Regions from separate parts of the Halobacillus seohaensis genome, predicted to be linked through region 2. Evidence: predicted binding sites of a transcription regulator. Region 2 holds the regulator's gene; the other holds the start of a gene.

Region 1 (9,889 bases), on a different contig from region 2:
TCCTCACTCGTTTCATGATGATACTCGAACTCTACCGCTTCACCAAATGAGAGATCAAAGTCAGCATTTTTAATTTTTTCAAAGGCTTCTCCTACAAAGTCTTTGACTCCATATTTTTTTCCAGATGCTTTAGTTTGATCTTCCTCTTTAGAATATTCAACTGCTTTAAGGAGTTTCTCGCCCTCTTCAGCAGAAATTGTTCCATTTTCAACCATTTTTAAAATTTTTATACGTTCTTCGCTCATAAATAGATCGCTCCTTTTTTATATTTATTCCCTTAAACCCTAGCAAGAAAACTAAAAAAGACACCCCCAAAAAAACAATATGTCTCATCAAGGGTGTCTCGTTACGTTTAGCTATTAAGAAAATGTCCAACGATAAAACCGTTCTCTTTTTAATCGCTGCACCTGTTCGGATTGTTGTTCATGATTTTCTATTAAATTCATCATTCCATCGACCTGGGATAGATGAGCACGAATAGCCGCTTCCTTTTGTTCCCAATAAGGTTCAATATCAAAAATGAAATCTGGCTCTCCTAAATCTTTCTCATGGTCGTTGCTTATCGCATGCATCCACACTTCTGGACGGTCCCCAGGCTTAATTGATTGTACTGCCTTGACGACAGCCGCCGCTAACGCATCATGGTCTGGGTGAACCGCGTAGCCTGGATAATGAGTGATAATCGTGGTGGCACCGTGTGATAGTATACGTTCCTTTAAATGATCCGCTACTTCTTCGATCGGTTCAAATTCGAGCGTTTTATCGCGGTAACCTAGATGTTCAACGTCAATGTCCAGCTGTTTGGCAGCTTCAGTCAGTTCTTCTTTACGGAAAGTATGAAGCGTTTCCCTATTAGCAAATACTGGGTTACCCATATTTCTGCCCATTTCACCTAAAGTTCCACACAAGTAGGTGACGGGAACCCCTTCGCCACGGAATTTAGATATTGTTCCAGACGCTCCAAAGGATTCATCATCTGGATGCGGGAATATGACGAGTACATGTTTCTTACTCATCTTCTTCAGCCTCATGACTAAACGGATTTTCACTAATCTCAAGAGCTACCATGAGCCGTCCTTCACGATCATGACCCGCCATCAGTAGACGACCTTGTTCATCAATTTCAAAATCACTGACTCCTTCCGCATATATCCAGCCAAGATCTAACTTTAAGCCTACACGATAAGAGCCTCCCGTACTTACAATTTTTCCATGCTGGTAGTTAACATGGGCGTTACGAATAAAAGCACCAACATTATAGGCCTTCTCATCAAAGTGACTCGCGTAAGCTCCGTTAGTTGTTTCTAAATGAATATATACATCTTTATTGGCAAGTTGATCTATTTTTTCTTGAACAACAGATGATTCGATTGCTTTCATTTCTATTCCTCCCGTTAAACGTCTCTTGTTTAACGATACTCAATTCTTAGCACAGCGTCAAAGCATCTACTTACTAGAGACCTTTTCTTTGGACCTTATTTTATCAGACATACGTTTCTGATCACGTTCTAAGATCGGTTTTAAATAGTTACCTGTATATGAATCTTTCTCCTCAGCTACTTGTTCCGGTGTACCTGTCGCAATTATATATCCGCCTTTTTCTCCGCCTTCAGGACCTAAGTCAATAATATAATCGGCTTCTTTGATTACATCGAGACTATGTTCAATAATGAGAACGGAATCTCCGTTATCAACGAGCCTTTGCAATACTTTTAATAAGCGGGAAATATCATCAACATGCAGCCCAGTAGTTGGCTCATCTAAAATGTAAAAGGATTTACCATTTGAACGACGGTGCAGCTCACTTGCCAGTTTCACACGCTGAGCTTCCCCACCTGAAAGTGTCGTCGCAGGCTGACCTAGTTTGACGTATTCCAGTCCAACGTCAGCCACAGTTTGCATCTTACGTTTGATCTTCGGAATGTTTGAAAAGAATTCCAACGCTTCTTCTATTGTCATCCCAAGAACCTCTGAAATGCTCTTACCTTTATATTTCACTTCAAGTGTTTCACGATTATATCTCTTACCATCACAAACTTCACAAGGCACATACACATCAGGTAAAAAGTGCATCTCTATCTTAATGATGCCGTCTCCTCGACAAGCTTCACAACGCCCGCCTTTTACGTTAAAACTAAAACGGCCTTTTTTATATCCGCGGATTTTCGCTTCATTTGTTTGTGCAAAAACATCGCGAATATCATCAAATACTCCTGTATAGGTAGCAGGATTTGAACGTGGCGTCCTCCCTATTGGGGACTGATCGATATCAATCACTTTCTCAAGCTGGTCAATCCCTTTAATCTCTTTATGCTTCCCTGGTTTCTGTTTACCATTATGAAGCTTCATAGATAGTGTTTTAAAAAGAATATCGTTAATTAGAGTACTTTTTCCAGAACCTGATACACCTGTAACAGCCGTCAAGATGCCTAATGGAATGCTTGCATCAACTTTCTTTAAGTTGTTCTCTTCCGCATGTTTGATTGTCAAGTAACGTCCATCTGGTTTGCGGCGCTCCGCAGGTAATGGGATAAACTTTTTCCCTGATAAATATTGTCCCGTTAATGATTTACTGCTTTTCATGACTTGCTTCGGTGTTCCTTGGGTAACAATTTCTCCACCGTGTGCGCCTGCACCAGGGCCTATATCTATCAAATAATCTGCGGCAAGCATCGTGTCTTCATCATGCTCAACTACGATCAGTGTATTATCCAAGTCTCTCATTCGTTTTAGTGTGTTAATAAGTCGATTGTTATCCCGTTGGTGAAGACCAATTGAAGGTTCGTCCAATACATATAGTACACCTGTCAGTGCTGAACCAATTTGTGTGGCTAATCGAATACGCTGAGCTTCCCCACCCGATAATGTGCCTGCAGATCTTGAAAGAGTTAAATAATCAAGTCCGACATTTGCCAAGAAACTTAACCGCTCACAGATTTCTTTTAATATCATCTTAGCGATGGTTTCTTCTTTTTCAGTCAGTTCTAATCCTTCAAAAAATTCCTTCGCATCTGTTACCGAATAGTCTGTCGTAATTCCAATATGCTGACCGCCAATCTTTACGGCTAACGCTTCGTCGTTCAGACGGTTTCCATTACATTTAGGGCAGGATGTTTGAGCCATGTATTTTTCCATCTGTTCACGTATATAATCCGATCCTGTTTCTCGATATCTTCTCGAGATGTTAGGAATGACTCCTTCAAAGAAAATATCATTTTCACGTACTTTTCCAAAGTCATTTTCATATCGAAAATGAACTTTTTCATTACCACTTCCATATAAAATATGATCCAATTGCTCTTTTGGTAAATCTTTTATCGGCTTGTTCATATCAATATTATAATGTTTCGCTACACTCTTCATTAGCTGGGGATAATACTGAGAACTTGTCGGTTCCCAAGCTGCAATGGCATGATTTTTTAAAGATTTCCCCCAGTCTGGTATAACAAGATCCAGATCAACTTCAAGTTGAGTACCTAGACCACCACATTGATTACAAGCTCCGAATGGACTGTTAAATGAAAACTTTCGAGGCTCTAATTCACTTACTGAAAACCCACAAATAGGGCAGGCATGGTGTTCGCTGAACAATAGCTCATCCCCGTCAATAATGTCCACAATTACATGACCGGAGCCAAGGTTTAACGCTGTCTCTAAAGAATCGGATAATCGACCTTCCACTCCATCTTTTACGACAATTCGATCAACAACGACTTCAATCGAGTGTTTTTTATTTTTTTCTAAGTTTATTTCCTCGGAAATTTCACGCATTTCCCCATCGACTCGCAGGCGAATATATCCTTCTTTTTGAAGTTGTTCAAACACCTTCGCATGCTCACCTTTACGACCAGAAACAACAGGTGATAGGATTTGTAATTTCGTACGTTCCGGTTGTTCCATTACCTGATCCGTCATTTGCTGAACCGTCTGTGAACTTATTTCAATTCCGTGATTTGGACAAGTGGGACGTCCTACCCGTGCATAGAGCAGGCGTAAATAGTCATAAATTTCTGTGACTGTTCCTACTGTAGAACGTGGATTTTTACTCGTTGTCTTTTGATCGATCGAAATGGCCGGAGAAAGACCTTCAATAGAATCAACATCCGGCTTATCCATTTGACCAAGAAACTGACGAGCATAGGCACTTAACGATTCAACATAACGACGCTGTCCTTCTGCATAAATGGTATCAAAGGCTAGAGAGGATTTCCCTGAGCCAGAAAGACCGGTCATCACGACGAGTTTATTCTTAGGAATATCAATATCGATATTCTTTAAATTATGGGCTCTTGCTCCTTTAACACTAATATTCTTACTGGCCATGAGGTCATCATCCTTCCGCTTTTAATTCCATTACAACATCACGCAGTTCTGCTGCTCTCTCGAAGTCTAAGTCTTTGGCTGCTTGTTTCATTTCTGTTTCTAAATCATCTACTAATTCAAGACGCTCTTTTTTCGTCATTTCCGAAGGTTTCTTCTCTGTTGTATACGTTTCGTCTCCTTCTGCTACGGTAGTTGCTTTGATGAGATCGCGAACTCCTTTCTTAATCGTTGTAGGTGTAATTCCGTGCTCTTCGTTATAAGCGATCTGCTTTTCACGACGTCGATAGGTTTCATCAATTGCATATTGCATAGAGGCTGTTGTCTTATCTGCATACATAATCACTCGTCCGTTTTCATTACGGGCTGCACGTCCTATTGTTTGAATCAGTGATCGATTGGATCTTAAGAACCCTTCTTTATCAGCATCTAATATCGTTACTAAGGAAACCTCGGGAATATCAATGCCTTCCCGCAGCAAGTTAATACCTACGAGAACGTCATATTTTCCTAAACGTAAATCGCGAATGATTTCGATTCGCTCAAACGTTTTGATTTCAGAGTGAAGATAAGCTACCTTCATACCGATTTCTTTTAAATAATCGGTAAGATCCTCAGACATTTTTTTCGTAAGTGTCGTGACAAGCACTCGTTCATTCTGTTCTTTTCGTTTATTAATTTCACCAATTAAGTCATCTATTTGACCATGAATCGGACGAATTTCAATTTCAGGATCAAGGAGACCTGTTGGACGAATAATTTGCTCGGTCATTTCTGGAGTATGCTCCAACTCATAAGGCCCTGGAGTAGCGGATACGTAAGTGATAAAGTTAATTTTCTTTTCGAATTCTTCAAAACGCAATGGTCTGTTATCCAACGCAGATGGTAACCTGAATCCATGATCAACTAACACTTGCTTCCTTGCCTGGTCTCCATTAAACATTCCACGAATTTGCGGAAGTGTAACATGGGATTCATCAGCAATGATTAAGGAATCCTCCGGGAAGTAGTCCATTAGTGTGTAAGGAGTAGCGCCTTTTTCACGAAAAGTTAAATGTCGTGAGTAGTTTTCAATCCCTGAACAGAAACCCATCTCATTCATCATTTCCAGATCATAATTCGTCCGCTGTTCAAGTCGTTGGGCTTCTAAAAGTTTGTTCTGATCTTTAAGTTCTTTGACTCGTGCCTTCATTTCTATTTCAATATTTGCAATTGCTTTTTGTAATTTTTCCTCACGAGTTACGAAGTGGGAAGCTGGGAAAATGGCAACATGCTCTCGTTCTCCCACAATTTCTCCTGTTAATACATCAATCTCGCGAATCCTTTCAATTTCGTCTCCAAAAAACTCCACACGCAAGGCTTGCTCTTCCCTTGATGCTGTGATGATTTCTACTGAATCGCCGCGAACACGGAAAGTCCCGCGCTGAAAGTCGATGTCGTTTCGCGCATATTGTATATCCACTAAGGAACGCAGCAGTTCGTCACGGTCTTTTTCCATACCGGGTCTAAGCGACAACACTTGACTGCTATATTCTTCTGGAGAACCTAAGCCATAAATACAAGAAACACTAGCAACAATAATCACATCATTTCTCTCGAATAATGATGTGGTTGCCGAGTGACGAAGTTTATCAATTTCATCGTTTATATTTGAATCTTTTTCAATGAATGTATCTGTTTGTGGAACATAAGCTTCTGGCTGATAATAATCATAAAAGCTTACAAAATATTCAACAGCATTATTAGGAAAGAACTCTTTGAATTCACTGTACAATTGTCCCGCTAATGTCTTGTTGTGTGCAATGATTAAAGTCGGTTTGTTCACTTGTTGGATCACGTTGGACATCGTAAATGTTTTACCTGTACCCGTGGCACCAAGCAGTGTTTGGTGTCTTTGACCATTATTTATACCTTTTACAAGCTCTTCTATAGCTTTAGGCTGATCACCCTGAGGTGTATATTCTGAAACTAATTCAAATTGATTGTTCATAGCACAATCCTCCGTTCAAACATTAGTTCATAATAGTTTACCACAATATTTTACCATTCTAACATAGAACGAACAAACATTCGGTCTAATTAAAAAGGCTATTACAGATGACCCAACATTTCTTGAACAGCCTTGCTTCCTTATTCTTTGGCTATCTTAAGCGTTATTGTTGATAGTTGCCCGAATTTAGGGGCGAAGTTTAATCAACAAACAAGCAGGATTGTTGAAGGTTCAATTCCGAGATGCGGTATGAGGAGAATGTGGTTGGGGAAATAACTCAGAAACAAATCAAGCAATATATAGAAAAATAAAGCAAGGGGATCACCAATATATAAATAGGTGACCCCCCTTGCTTTGTAAAGGATTTTTCAGTGGCCTCAGTCGTTTCCCACTCCCCTGTGACCGCTTGAAAGAGTTGACACAGTTTTTGCTTATTAAAATACAACACTTTTTCCAGTTTTGTGTGAATTTAGGGGCTGCGGGAAACGGCTCGCTTTCCATGGGGCGGGCGCTGAGCCTCCTCGGACTTCGTCCTGTGGGGTCTCAGCTGTCCCGCACATCCCATAGGATTCTCACCGTTTCCCTCCGCCCCTTTACCATATAAGTGTCTCGATACCACTTCAAGAAAAGGCAGCCATTCCTAAGTTTGCATGCAAATCTTGATAGCGGGCGATCCTATTAAAATCCTTGATATAGAGAGATTTATTGCAATAGAACACGGATAGTGGAAGATAGTCCTTCTGGTAAAGGGATTCATTTCTCACACATCGAATGGGGGCTTGGAAATCTCCCCGTTTCCTAGCCACCCATCCTTTGCTTTTAATGAACGGTCCTACTGCCATAAGTCGTCTTCTGTGTTCGCTACACCATATGGAACAAGTGTGCAGTTGGAAACTCTCTTCTATGAATAGCCTACAATTTGAAGAACCAGTTACTGAGGTTTCCGTTTGCCTCACAATGGCAAGAAGGACCGGGAAATTGCGAGACTCCAGTGGGATGAACATGATTGGTGAGATCCCGCAAGGCGTAGCCTGAGGAAGCTCGCCACATGCCCATGGAAAGCGAGTGATTTCCCGGACCTTCTAACGCCATCCTTTGTAACGGAAACCATAACATAACCTATTCTTTTGAAATAGTAACGATATCTCCATTATGGCGATGATGCAGTAAGGTATGCATTAAAATCGTGGATAATTTACTAGGGGGATATGGTTTTACTAAATATCCTTCAACTTCCACCGGCTGAATAGATTTATCTAAGGCACTTGAAATAATAACCGGTACGTTCTTTAAATGATCTACCGTTTTAATATGTTCAATGACTTCCCACCCACTAATTTGATCAGCTAATGCGATATCAATGACAAAAGCATCAGGTTTTATTGTAGATAAATGTTCGATCACATGCCCGCCTTCATTATAATGTTGAACAAGCATTCCTGAGTCCTCAATTTCATCCTTTAACAATTTGGCTAGGTTTTTATCATCTTCCAATAAAATAATCGTTTTAATCGTTTCATCATAATTTTGGTCGATCTGACTTTTTTTATAAAGAGGCAGAGTAATCGTGAAGACACTGCCCACTCCTTGTTCGGATAATACCGAGATTTTACCGTTGTGAGCTTCTATGATTTCTTTACTAATAGCTAAACCTAATCCTGTACCGCCAATTTTTCGCTGACTCGTATTATCAATTCTATGGAATTTAGAAAACAATTTTGAAATCTCGTATTCAGGGATCCCTATACCTTCATCGGAGACGTGGATATACAGCTGCTCCTGATCATTGGTTAAAGAGACCGCTACTTCTCCCCCACTTGGAGAGAATTTAAATGCGTTACCAAGGATATTGTTTAGTAATTGAATGATTTTTTCTCGATCAATATAAGATTGGCTCATAACCGCTTCGTTGATCCACCTTACGTTATGAGAAGGATAATTCACCTCAAATCCTTCTAAAACGATCTCGATGACTTCTTCCAAATTGACGACTTCTTTCCGAAACGTTTCATTACCCGATTCCATTCTTTGTAGATCTAAGAAGTCATTAATTAAATTGGTTAACCGTTTGGCCTCACTATGAATCGTCTGTAAATACTTCTTTTGTCGGTCAGGCTTTAATTCTCTGTGGATCATTAGCTCTGTATACCCTAATACACTGGCTAGAGGCGTACGGAGTTCATGACTCACTGTGCTAACTAAGTTTGTTTTCATCTGATCTATTTCATGCTGTGCGGTTATGTCTCTAAATACAAACAAAGTCCCAGCTTTTTGGTTTTCACGAATGATTGTTTCTGCATACACTTGAACGATTCTCGATTGCTCTTGATAATCCACTTCAAAAATATATTCACACTCTTCATTTGTTTCTCTAAAAATCATCCGATAACAGTATTCAGAAAATCCTTCACTATCAACTACTCGTTCATTCGTTTGCCCCATCCAATCAGCAAATGATAGATCAAGATTGGCGTAATCCATTTCCAGGCTTATCCCGAGAAAATCAAGCCAGTTTTTATTGTATTGAATAATTCCACCATCTTCGTCAACAAAGAGTATTCCTTCATTGATATTATCAATAATATCCTGATTTAATTGACGGCCAACCTCTGTTTGTTCATAAGAATCCAAACGTTCAATATATAAAGAAATTCGGTTTAATTGGGCATGGAGTCCTTCCATTTCATAGGACTCGAAATCCCTTCCAATTCGAGTAACCACTAAGATTGCAAGTAACTCACCATTGGAATCCAGTATAGGTGAATGTAGGTCATAGCTTATAAGTTTACTAGTGTAATAAAGCGTTTCTTCTTGTCCACTTTCACGCTGAATGACATACGGTTCCTTAGTACTTTTCAAACGTTCGATTACATGATCAAATGAGCTATCTGTTTTATTTTCTATCCAATTTTCATTTAATCCTAGTGTCGTATACTCACATGAATTTACTAATAAAAAGAGTCCATAATCAAAGGCGTACAAAAGGGAAAGTCCCTGTAATGACTTTTCTAATAACTCTTGTTTATTCATCGTAGTAGATAGTGTTTGATTCATCATGTTAAGCTTTTCCACCGTACTTCTCGTTTCTTCGGTTTCTTTTAATGATTGTCGCAACTGCTCTTCAGTTTCTTTAATTGCTGTAATATCTTGTTGGACAACAATGATCTGTTCTACGTTTTCATTTTGATCGATATAAGGGACAACCGTCGTATCCGCGTAATAAATCATTTTATTTTTGGCAGCATAAGAAAGTTCCCCTTTCCAGACACGTCCGTGTTCAATTCCAGGAAAGGCTTCGTTAATACCAACCGATGAGTCAGTAATGTTAAATAGCTTTAGAAAATGGTGATCTTTTAATTCATTATGGGAATAACCGGATCGTTGTTGAAGCTGATCATTTGATGAAATGATTAAACCTTTTTTATTTAAAATAGCTACGATAGAAGATTGGTTTAGAGCTAGTTTTAAGTTTTTCAACTCTGCTATATACGACTCAAGTGTACTTTGTTGAGCCGAAAGTTCATCATTTTGAGCTGATAAATAATCTTCACGATCATTGATTTGAAAGGCCATATTTTT
Region 2 (9,889 bases):
GTGCTATTGAGAGGAGCTTTAAACATAAAAAAGCCGAAGCTTCAGCTCCGGTAACGTGAGATGAATGATAACCATTAAGAGCTATCCAGTGTAAAGGGGAATCTTATAGCTCTGCGACTATTATATGGGAATTTTTCAGGAAGTATTCAGCTATTTAGAGGGTTTAATTTGGACGTAAAAGATTGAAGGAATGGAAATAGCTGAGGGGGGATGTTGATAATGGAAAACTTAACTTAGAAATGGATCTACCAGAAGGTGATTCCTCGTTCTGTGTCGTATATTTTAATGGAAAGGAAAAAATAACCACTTTACCTAGGGAGTGATTACGCATCAAAGGAAGGTGAAGAGGGTTAAGTTTGATGAGGGAGGAAGAGCTTTAAGTGAATGAAAAAAGTATTGAAGGTTCCGCCTTAACAATGGGTTTTTTAATGCCTGGGAGTTGTTATTATTAAATTTAGAATATAGTTCTCTTTAATTGTGTACCCTTTTCAAAAATAGTTGGGTTTTTGTTGACTTATGCCTGGTATTATTGGTTATTCAATAGAATTAGGAAGAATTCTAAAGGGAATTGATAAAGTGGATAGTGAGCTGGTCAAGGATGGGGATTGGCTTTTATTTAACATTCTTTTTCTATGATTTTATGATACCTTCTAAATTATTCTATTTATTAAATGAATGGGGTGAATTTGTAATTTTACTTCTATCCATTTTACTGATATATAGCTTTTAAAAAGGGTTTTTATGTGTAGTTTCGATATTAATAAGTAGTACACAGAAAGGGAAATACTTTCTTTAAAAACCCAACGCTAATATTGCTATAACAACTCCAAAAGATTGGAGGATTAAGCAGACACAGATCGAGAGCATTACGCTCTTGGTTTGTGTCTTTTTTTAAAAGAAAAAGAGAGGAACTTAATCCATCTCTTTTTCTTTTTATCTTTTCAAATAGGTTATCAATAGTTGTTTTTCTATTTTCTGTTTCCTCAGTAAGAACCTTATAATTACTCAGTCTAGATTTTTTTATGAAATGCCCTAAACAGAGGGCATTTTTAAAAAGTCAACAGCTTTTTTTCTTAGACTTGACCATTTCCTGTATTCTCCATTTTCGACGGAACAGAAATGCTTGATAACGCTTGCCCTGCTTCATTTGCATATATGTTGTTTGTTGCAAAATCACCAAGTGCAACCATACCCACCAGCTTCTCATTTTCTACAACCGGTAAACGTCTAATTTGCTTTTCCCCCATCATAGTCGCAGCTTCATGCACATCCATATCCGGTCGTCCTGAAACGAGCGAAGATGTCATGCATTCTGAGCATTGAGTGTGACCATCCATACCATGTGCAGTTGAACGCAGAGTAATATCTCGATCCGTGAGAATACCCATCAATTGTCCATTTTGAACAACAACCGGCAATGCCCCCAAATTATGTTGTTCCATCATAGCAGCAGCTTCTTGAAGTGACTGATTTGGTGCGACAGAAATAATATTTTTGGACATCATTTGACCTAAGTTTTGATATTGAGTCATTTTTATTCCTCCTTCTATCCTTATTATGACCAGTGACCAAAAGAATAATCGCTGACTTTTGTTTGGCAGTGGTAATCCTAGACTCTGCTTTTGGACCTCATCTTTTGGAGTATTTTATGATTGATTTGGTGGATATGAGGAGATTCTATGGTAGGAGAATATGATAAAGCAAGTCACTATTTATTGAGTTATATGCTACTGAAAATCCCTGCGAGAGTAATGGGGGCCGTTTCCTATCGCAAACAAAGAAAACGTAACAAAAACGCCTAACAACTTGTATATCAATTTGTTAGGCGTTTTTTGTTGGTAAAGTATTCACTCATTTTTTCAGCCGGAACTAGTTATAAAAATTGCATTGTGTTTATCAGGTCATTCCATCATGAATATTATATAGTATTTTTAGCAATATATAGATATATCAGTTTGCCAAGGGGGGGAACATTTTTGGATTTAAATTTCATATGGAAAGCTATTGTTATTGTCATTGGTGGAGTACTTATTTTGCGTTTAGCTGGAAGAAAATCAATTTCACAGCTTACAGTTGCTCAAACTGTCATGATGATAGCTGTCGGTTCATTAGTTATTCAACCGGTAAGTGACAGAAACATTTGGATTACAATGGTCATCACACTGTTACTGGTACTTACACTTATTTTTATTGAGTATATCGTTTTGAAATATGATGCTATGGAGACTTTTATTTACGGAAAATCAGTTCTTGTCGTCGAAAATGGTCAAATTAATGAAAGGAATTTAAAACAGTTACGTTTAACTGTTGATATGCTTGAAGTACGATTGAGACAACAAAATATAAAAACGTTTAGTGATTTACAATGGGCTACCATTGAATCAAATGGTCAATTAGGATATATGTTAAAACCTAATAAGGAATACGCTACGAAAGAGGATATTCAATTGCTGATATCGATGATGCAAGTGAATCATTGTAATCCACCTGCTAAAACATCAGTAACTCAAACAAGTGTATCGAATAATATTTTTGAGGAAATTAAAAATAAAAAACATGTAGAAGAACTTCCAAAAGACCTGAAATGAGGGTAACTGCTGAATGAAAACTATACAAAAGTATAAAAACTTTTTTTCGGTTCTCGGTCAATGGCTATTATTTGGAATTATAATTGGTATTATTGTGGGGTCAGCAACCGCTTTCCTTTTAGAGACGAATGATTTTCTAGGAGAGTTACGAGAGGAAAAAAATGAATGGCTTTTCTTCCTACTTCCTCTAGGAGGAATTGTCATCGGGTACATATATATGACTTTTGGAAGGGTGTTTTTGAATAATACTTTACATGATGCTGCTGAGTTAAATAATCTAGTGATAGATGGGGTTCATGGAAAAAAACAGGTACTAAAAAGAATGGGACCCATCGTCTATTTGGCAACCTTTATAACTGTCTTATTTGGGGGTTCAACAGGAAGAGAAGGTGCGGCCGTCCAAATGGGAGGAAGTGTGGCTGAATCTGTAAACAAGTTCTTCAAGCTAAACATAATCGATAGAAAAATTATCCTCATGAGTGGCATAAGTGCCGGATTTGGTGCGGCCTTTGGAACACCCATAACAGGTGCTATTTTCGGCATAGAGATGGCTGTTTTAGGTAAGATGAAATTTGAAGCAATTATTCCGTGTCTTACGGCGAGCTTTGTCGGTCATTATATAGCGACAGCAGCTTGGGGAGTTGTACACGAAGAACTAGTTATCCAAACGGTTCCAGAACTATCTGTAATTACGTTTGCAAAAGTTATTGTTGTCTCCATTATTTTTAGTCTTTTAGTTATCTTATACTGTCAATTAAGACATGGTATTCAAAAACTCTCTGAGAAATATCTAAATAAAAACCATATGAAAAGGGCATTTGTAGGGGGGCTTATTATTGTGGCATTGACTTTAATAGTAGGTTCGCAAGATTACAATGGCCGAGGGTTAGATATGCTTGAACAATCTTTTCAAGAAGATGTTCCTCCCTTTGCCTTCTTAGCCAAGCTAATATTTACTGCAGTTACGCTTGGAACTGGTTTTGTTGGGGGAGAGGCCATCCCTTTATTTTTTATGGGAGCAACATTAGGCAATACCTTACATACATTCATAGATTTACCTATGTCATTTCTCGCTGCATTAGGAATGATTGCTGCTTTTAGTGGTGGTGCTAATACTCCTATAGCAGCTTTCTTATTGGCAATGGAGATGTTTGATGGAAAAGGAGTAGAATACTTTTTTATCGCTTGTCTAGTTAGTTATATATTTTCCGGACACCATGGACTATGGCCTTCTCAACAAATACAGGAACCCAAGAGTAGGTTATATCATATCGTTAAGGGAGAAACCATTGAAAATATTGAAAAGAAGAGAAACCCTTAGTGTAAAGTGATAATGATTATTAAACCGGTGTCTTTTACGACTATCAAAAGTCAAAAAGCAAAAGACTGGAGGATGTTAAAAGGATTAAGTCCTTATCCCTACATAGGGAAGGCAGAAGTGATGTAACCGATTAAGGCGAGGTTTAGTCATTACTTCCGGGGTTCATATCTAAATGGTGGAGGGCTATCTTTGTTTTATTAGCTCTGTGTGTAGCGCCTGGCTTAGTATACCCAACGGATGGCAAGTTCAGAAAAGAAACGATTATCTCACAAACGCGCTAAGTCGTGTTACTTCAAGATATTAGAGAACCAATCATGTTTCAGCCTCTGGAGTCAATTTATAACTGGACAAACGTTATATATAGATAGTGGTCTCGTAATTAAGTAGGGGAAGGAAGAAGGGAGATATTGGGTATAAGAGATAGCGGGGTTATATTTGAGCGTTTCTTCTACGAAGGACTAAATTGGAATGGGTTATTGATGGTTTCAGGAACAATGATCAAAGTATATTGAATAATTCTAATAAATCTAACTTATATAGACGCCTTTGCGATGAAAGTATCAAATAAAACTGACATAAGTTGATTTCTTGAAGAAAATTGAAAGCGAATTACACTAAACAGAGTACAAAAAAATTGATAGTTTGAATTTAATGGACTTAAGTGATTATGGATCAGTCTTCCTAAATTAGGAAGTTGATAAAATTATAATTAGTGTTGTGATAGCCTCTTACACTACGTATGCAAAATATATAGATATATAGATATTAGAGACGATTGATTGTAATATAAAGGGTAGGTAGTGTTGTTAGTCCTAACATCATTAAATTGATGGAAGGCTTTTTTTTACAACAGAATGATTCAAAAGCAACCACTACTATTATCCATGCCTGAAGCGGCTTTGGTTAAGAAAGTCTTCGCTTCCAATGATGGGAATCTTGATGAATTATAGCTTTTTCATACCGATCGCGGAAATGAATTTAAAAATCAAGCGACCGAAGAGTTACTTGAAACCTTTGGAATAGATCGCTCTTTGAGCATGAAGGGCTGTCCTTATGATAATACGGTCGCTGAAGTTACATATATAAGGTGAGTAAGACAGACTTTGTCTATAGAGGAACACTCGAAAGCCAGAAACACTTGATCTGGCCTTATTTGATTTGATTATGTCCCCTGGTACAATCACATACGAATTCATGGAACGCTAAGTATCTAAGCCCAATTTAATTCAAGAAGAAACATCTTAACATATTTGTCTGATTTCGTGTTGACAATCCAGTCCAACTATGTGATCACCAAAAAGAGGGTGATCACATAAATGACCACGCTTTGCCTAAAAGGGTATGAAATTGCGCGAAATTGTTCTAGGAATCGAAAAGGTATTGTTGTGTTTGTTCAGTAACACGAAGATAAACAAATGGTTGTGAATTGGTGTGATTAAACGCAAAGTGTAAAAATAAACTCATTAAATCTTAATAGTGGTCGCTGTTTCCCATTAATAATTTTCATTTTCTTAATCCCCTATCTGGACTAATCGCTTTTTATTCCTCATTTGGTCTCACATTTTTTGAAAAAAGTTTTAAATTTATTTTCTAATGGTGAAATACACTAGTAAGGTGGCACTTCGGACTGGATATTGACTGGATTTTCCTTATTAACACCGATATCTTATTTAACCTCATACTAATTCCGTAAAGTTGGAAAACCGATTATATAGGGGTTTTCACATCTTATCTTCTATTATTTATTTAATACAGGGAATGGGCGGCATGATCCAAAAATCTTTATGATAAGTATCTTGACGGCAAAAATATAGAGCTTAATCTGATCCCTTTGTTCAAAAACAAAAGTGGTGAGTAATTAGGTTCAACAAAATAAACCTTGTTGACCAAACACGTCAACAAGGTTCGTAAACCATCCAACTTTATCATAAGAGTTGAGAATAACACTTAATTAGACGGCATCAAATCAGCAATTCTCTTACTATCTTCTATGCGGTCATCACCTTGACAGGGTGGAGGTCGTGTTGGTTCGAGCCCACTCGGAATCATCTAATCAAAGCGCCGGAATGGCGTGGTTTCCCGTGAAAGGGGAAGCCGCGTCATCTCTTTTGTTTTTAACTGATGATAGTGGAAAAATAAATAAACTTGTTCTCTAGTCTAGTTGCCAAGCAACGAATGATAAATATTATACTGTTTATCCTATCCCGATTCACCCCAAAAACACCCCGAAAACACCCCATATAAGATGAAATGCCCTGATTCGGTTTGATTCGATTGAAAAGTAAAGCCCGTTAAATCAAAATATTTGATAACCTTTGATCGAGTTTCTTCCTATAATATATGTTCCGTACACAAGTACACCCTTGGGAACGTGAGCAATATCTACAAACTTATTAACTGTTAAATGCCCTGGCGCTCTAAGCGTCAGGGCATTTTTATTTGGACTTATATATCTCGGATCTAGTAGTTTATCTATTGTCCACAGTAAACAAAAGAATTACCATACGAAGGATAAATTTGAAAGTACTGCACACTCTAATAATCAAATAGGTAAAGGAGTTGTATTAATGAATAAAGTTTGGTTAGGTTTAATAGTTGCGTTTCTATTATCTATAGGAACTATGGGATTCTTACCATCAGAGACGGAAGCGGAAGGATTTTCTGATGTGAAATTAACTGAAGAGCAGCAAAAAGAGATGGCAATTCTACAAAAAGAAGCCTTTAATCAGAAAAAAGAAATTATCAACAAATATGTTGAGTACGGGGTATTTAATGAAGAAAAGGGTCTGAAAATGATTTCTAAATTCGAAGATCACTATAATAAGTTAGAACAAAATGATTTTGTGCCAAAGTGGGATCAACATCATAAAAAACATCATAAGAAAGATTAACGTGTTTAGTTTTGAAGTGCAAAATTTGAAGTCAGAAGATGAAACAAAGTTATGATTAGTAAACATATGAACAGGATAGAAACGCCATAATTAAAATGCTTGGAGCAAAAAAGCTCTGAGCATTTTTTATGATATTCTTGTTCAACTAAACCCCGGATTGTGGAATAAAAGAATGGCTGTTCCGCTGCTTTTCACCGGAGAATGGGGGTACACACCAGGTAAGCCTCCTAATTGCTGTTTATGGACTGAAATTATTAACCACAGTGGCTTTATGTCAAGGCCCTTAATTAGGCGGGCTTTATTTAAAAAGACCATCATACCTGTTTTTAACAATTTATCTAAGTGGCTCAATAGATATAACAGATATCTCATACTTTAGCAAAAACGGAGAACAATATGATTCCGATGGAAATATATGGCACGCGACTCCTTCCCCGCTGCCTCTTTCTCCACACAATCATCTCGGAATCGAGTCTTCAACAATCCTGTCTCGTTTATTGAATAACTCCTTTTTTTCTTTAATATAAATACAGAGATTTAATATATCAATATACTACTATTCTAAGTGAATCGTTTGTGCATTGTAATTAATCTAGTTTAGAACCAGTTCTAAGAAGTAACTTAAGTTACCTAGCTGACTTCTTATATTGGCAACCAATAACATAGATAAGTAGGTATTACTTGAAATGGAACGATATAAACAAAAACAGCTAGGAGCATATGGTCATTTGCTCCTAGCTGTTTTTGTTAACAAGATTAATGTACAGTACGGTATAAGCCAACGACCTTACCTAAAATGGATACATCGTTTAATATGATGGGCTCCATAGTGGCGTTTTCCGGTTGCAAGCGAATAAAATTACTTTCTTTAAAAAAGCGTTTAACAGTAGCCTCTTCATCTTCCGTCATGGCTACAACAATATCTCCGTTATCAGCAGTTGTTTGTTGTTTAACAATCACCATATCTCCATCTAATATTCCAGCTTCAATCATACTTTCTCCTTGTACAATAAGAACAAAGCTATTATCATCCGTTCCCGCCAAGGAGTCTGGCAGTGGAATGTATTCTTCAATATTTTCAATGGCTGTGATTGGTGAACCAGCAGTTACTTTACCAATTAGAGGGGCATAAGCAGCTTCTGCCCTAGGTATTGTGGATTCTTCTTCTAACTCAATGACTTCAATTGCTCTAGGTTTTGTTGGATCCCTCCGTATAAACCCTTTCTTTTCTAATCTAGAAAGGTGCCCGTGGACCGTGGAACTCGACGCCAATCCTACTGATTGGCCGATTTCTCTAACTGAAGGTGGATATCCTTTAAGTAATACTTGTTCTTTAATGAAATCTAGTATTTCTTGTTGCCTTTTTGAAAGTTTATTCATAATTGAACACCTCGAACATAGGTTTATAGTAACTACATTCTATCATGTGATGTTCAAATACACAAACAAGCGTTCGAAAAAGGTGTTGACAAGAACAGACGTTCTTATGTAATATAACCATCAAAAGCGAACAAATGTTTCCAGGAACGTTTGTTCTAAATGACGAGGAGTGGAACTATGTTTAATAAACTTTCAAAATTAGATGTGACTTATATTTTATTATTTGCTGCTAGTTTAGTGTTTCTATACTTTTCTATGGTGACTAGCGTATAGTACGCTTGAAGGGAAGCTTTAGAAGAGAGGTAGAGATGCATGAAAGCTATTTTATATTGTCGAGTAAGTACAGAGAAAGAAGAACAAATGAGTTCGCTAGCCAGACAGAAATCTGAATTGATAGCGATGGCCAACAAAAGATCTATCGAAGTTGTGGATTGTATTGAAGAAAAAGCGAGTGGATATGAAATAGAAAGAGAAGGGGTTTTCCGGCTGCTTGAGCAATTTGCTAAAGGCGAAGCGGATTTGCTACTTGTTCAAGATGAAACAAGGTTAGGACGGGGAAATACCAAAATTGCTTTGTATCACCAACTATATAAATTAAATGTACGTGTTTTTTCTTTAACAGATGATGGGGAAATAAGAATGTCAGAATCTGACTCTATGGTCTTACAAATTGTAGGTGTCGTTGAAGAATATCAACGGAAGATCCATAATATGAAAATAAAAAGAGGGATGAAGAAAGCTGTTGATAATGGATATAATCCTCATGATAATTTATCGAACCAACACCTTGCTCCTGGTAGGGAAAGGTTAGCATTTCCAGTCGAAGAGGTTGTGCGTCTTAGAAACAATAACTTAACATTCAATGAGATAGCAGCGACATTAAGAGGACTAGGATATGATGTTTCAAAGGCAACGGTACATAGAAGGTATCAGGAGTTTGTCACACTTGAAAAAAGTGATAGGGAACGTTAGTATATACAGAAGACAAATGTCGACAGGCTCTTGTCTTTCTATGTATTCTAATACCAAAAGGAGTTTCTTATATGCTTTCAAACGAAAAGTTAAATCGCATAAATGAACTGTCACATAAATCCAAAGATCAAGGATTAAATGAGGAAGAAAAGCAAGAACAACAAGAACTTCGTCAGGAATATTTAAAAAACGTACGCAAATCTTTTAAGAATCAATTAAAAGGGATGACAGTAGTAGACCCTGAAGGTAAAGATGTCACTCCTGAAAAGCTTAAAAAAATGCAGGATAATGAGAAAAAAAACTAAGGCATTAATATAACCGCACTCACCCTAAGTGCGGCCTTTTTGTTTAATAATTTATACTAAGGGAACAATAAAATTCGGAACATTTTATCACGTAATTCGATAACTATGCTTGTCACTTAAGCATTTTCATTATAGGATAATATATGTTACATATACGTGAATTTGAAAGGGGAAATTATTTAATTATGGCAAACAGCCTCGAACAAACATCTATTAACTCGATCCGTACATTAGCAATTGATGCAGTAGAAAATGCAAACTCTGGCCATCCGGGAATGCCAATGGGCGCAGCTCCAATGGCGTATACTTTATGGACGCAATTTATGAACCATAATCCAGGTAACTCTGATTGGTTCAACCGTGACCGCTTTGTTTTATCCGCAGGGCATGGTTCCATGCTTTTATATAGCCTGCTACACTTATCAGGCTACA

Evidence for each region. Region 2 encodes LexA, which represses DNA repair genes until DNA is damaged. Its sites were predicted from a motif close to CGAACATATGTTCG; they were not measured.
Region 1: a site for LexA is predicted at 6,380-6,393, ahead of uvrB (excinuclease ABC subunit UvrB). Genes of this name have one in related genera too.

What each region holds. Positions count from the first base shown of each region.
Region 1 covers NZ_JBHSZV010000062.1:194,781-204,669, forward strand. The annotation lists gene ACFQIC_RS20325 (DUF4097 family beta strand repeat-containing protein) at 1-245, opposite strand, end outside; gene bshB2 (bacillithiol biosynthesis deacetylase BshB2) at 360-1,016, opposite strand; gene ACFQIC_RS20335 (YojF family protein) at 1,009-1,380, opposite strand; gene uvrA (excinuclease ABC subunit UvrA) at 1,447-4,323, opposite strand; gene uvrB (excinuclease ABC subunit UvrB) at 4,331-6,310, opposite strand; gene ACFQIC_RS20350 (hypothetical protein) at 7,214-7,345, shown strand; gene ACFQIC_RS20355 (ATP-binding protein) at 7,430-9,889, opposite strand, start outside.
Region 2 covers NZ_JBHSZV010000004.1:11,643-21,531, forward strand. The annotation lists gene ACFQIC_RS00315 (CBS domain-containing protein) at 1,074-1,532, opposite strand; gene ACFQIC_RS00320 (DUF421 domain-containing protein) at 1,977-2,588, shown strand; gene ACFQIC_RS00325 (voltage-gated chloride channel family protein) at 2,602-3,909, shown strand; partial or broken gene ACFQIC_RS21070 (IS3 family transposase) at 5,067-5,123, shown strand; gene ACFQIC_RS00335 (DUF2680 domain-containing protein) at 6,477-6,800, shown strand; gene lexA (transcriptional repressor LexA) at 7,557-8,180, opposite strand; gene ACFQIC_RS00345 (YneB family resolvase-like protein) at 8,493-9,152, shown strand; gene ACFQIC_RS00350 (DUF896 domain-containing protein) at 9,224-9,457, shown strand; gene tkt (transketolase) at 9,643-9,889, shown strand, end outside.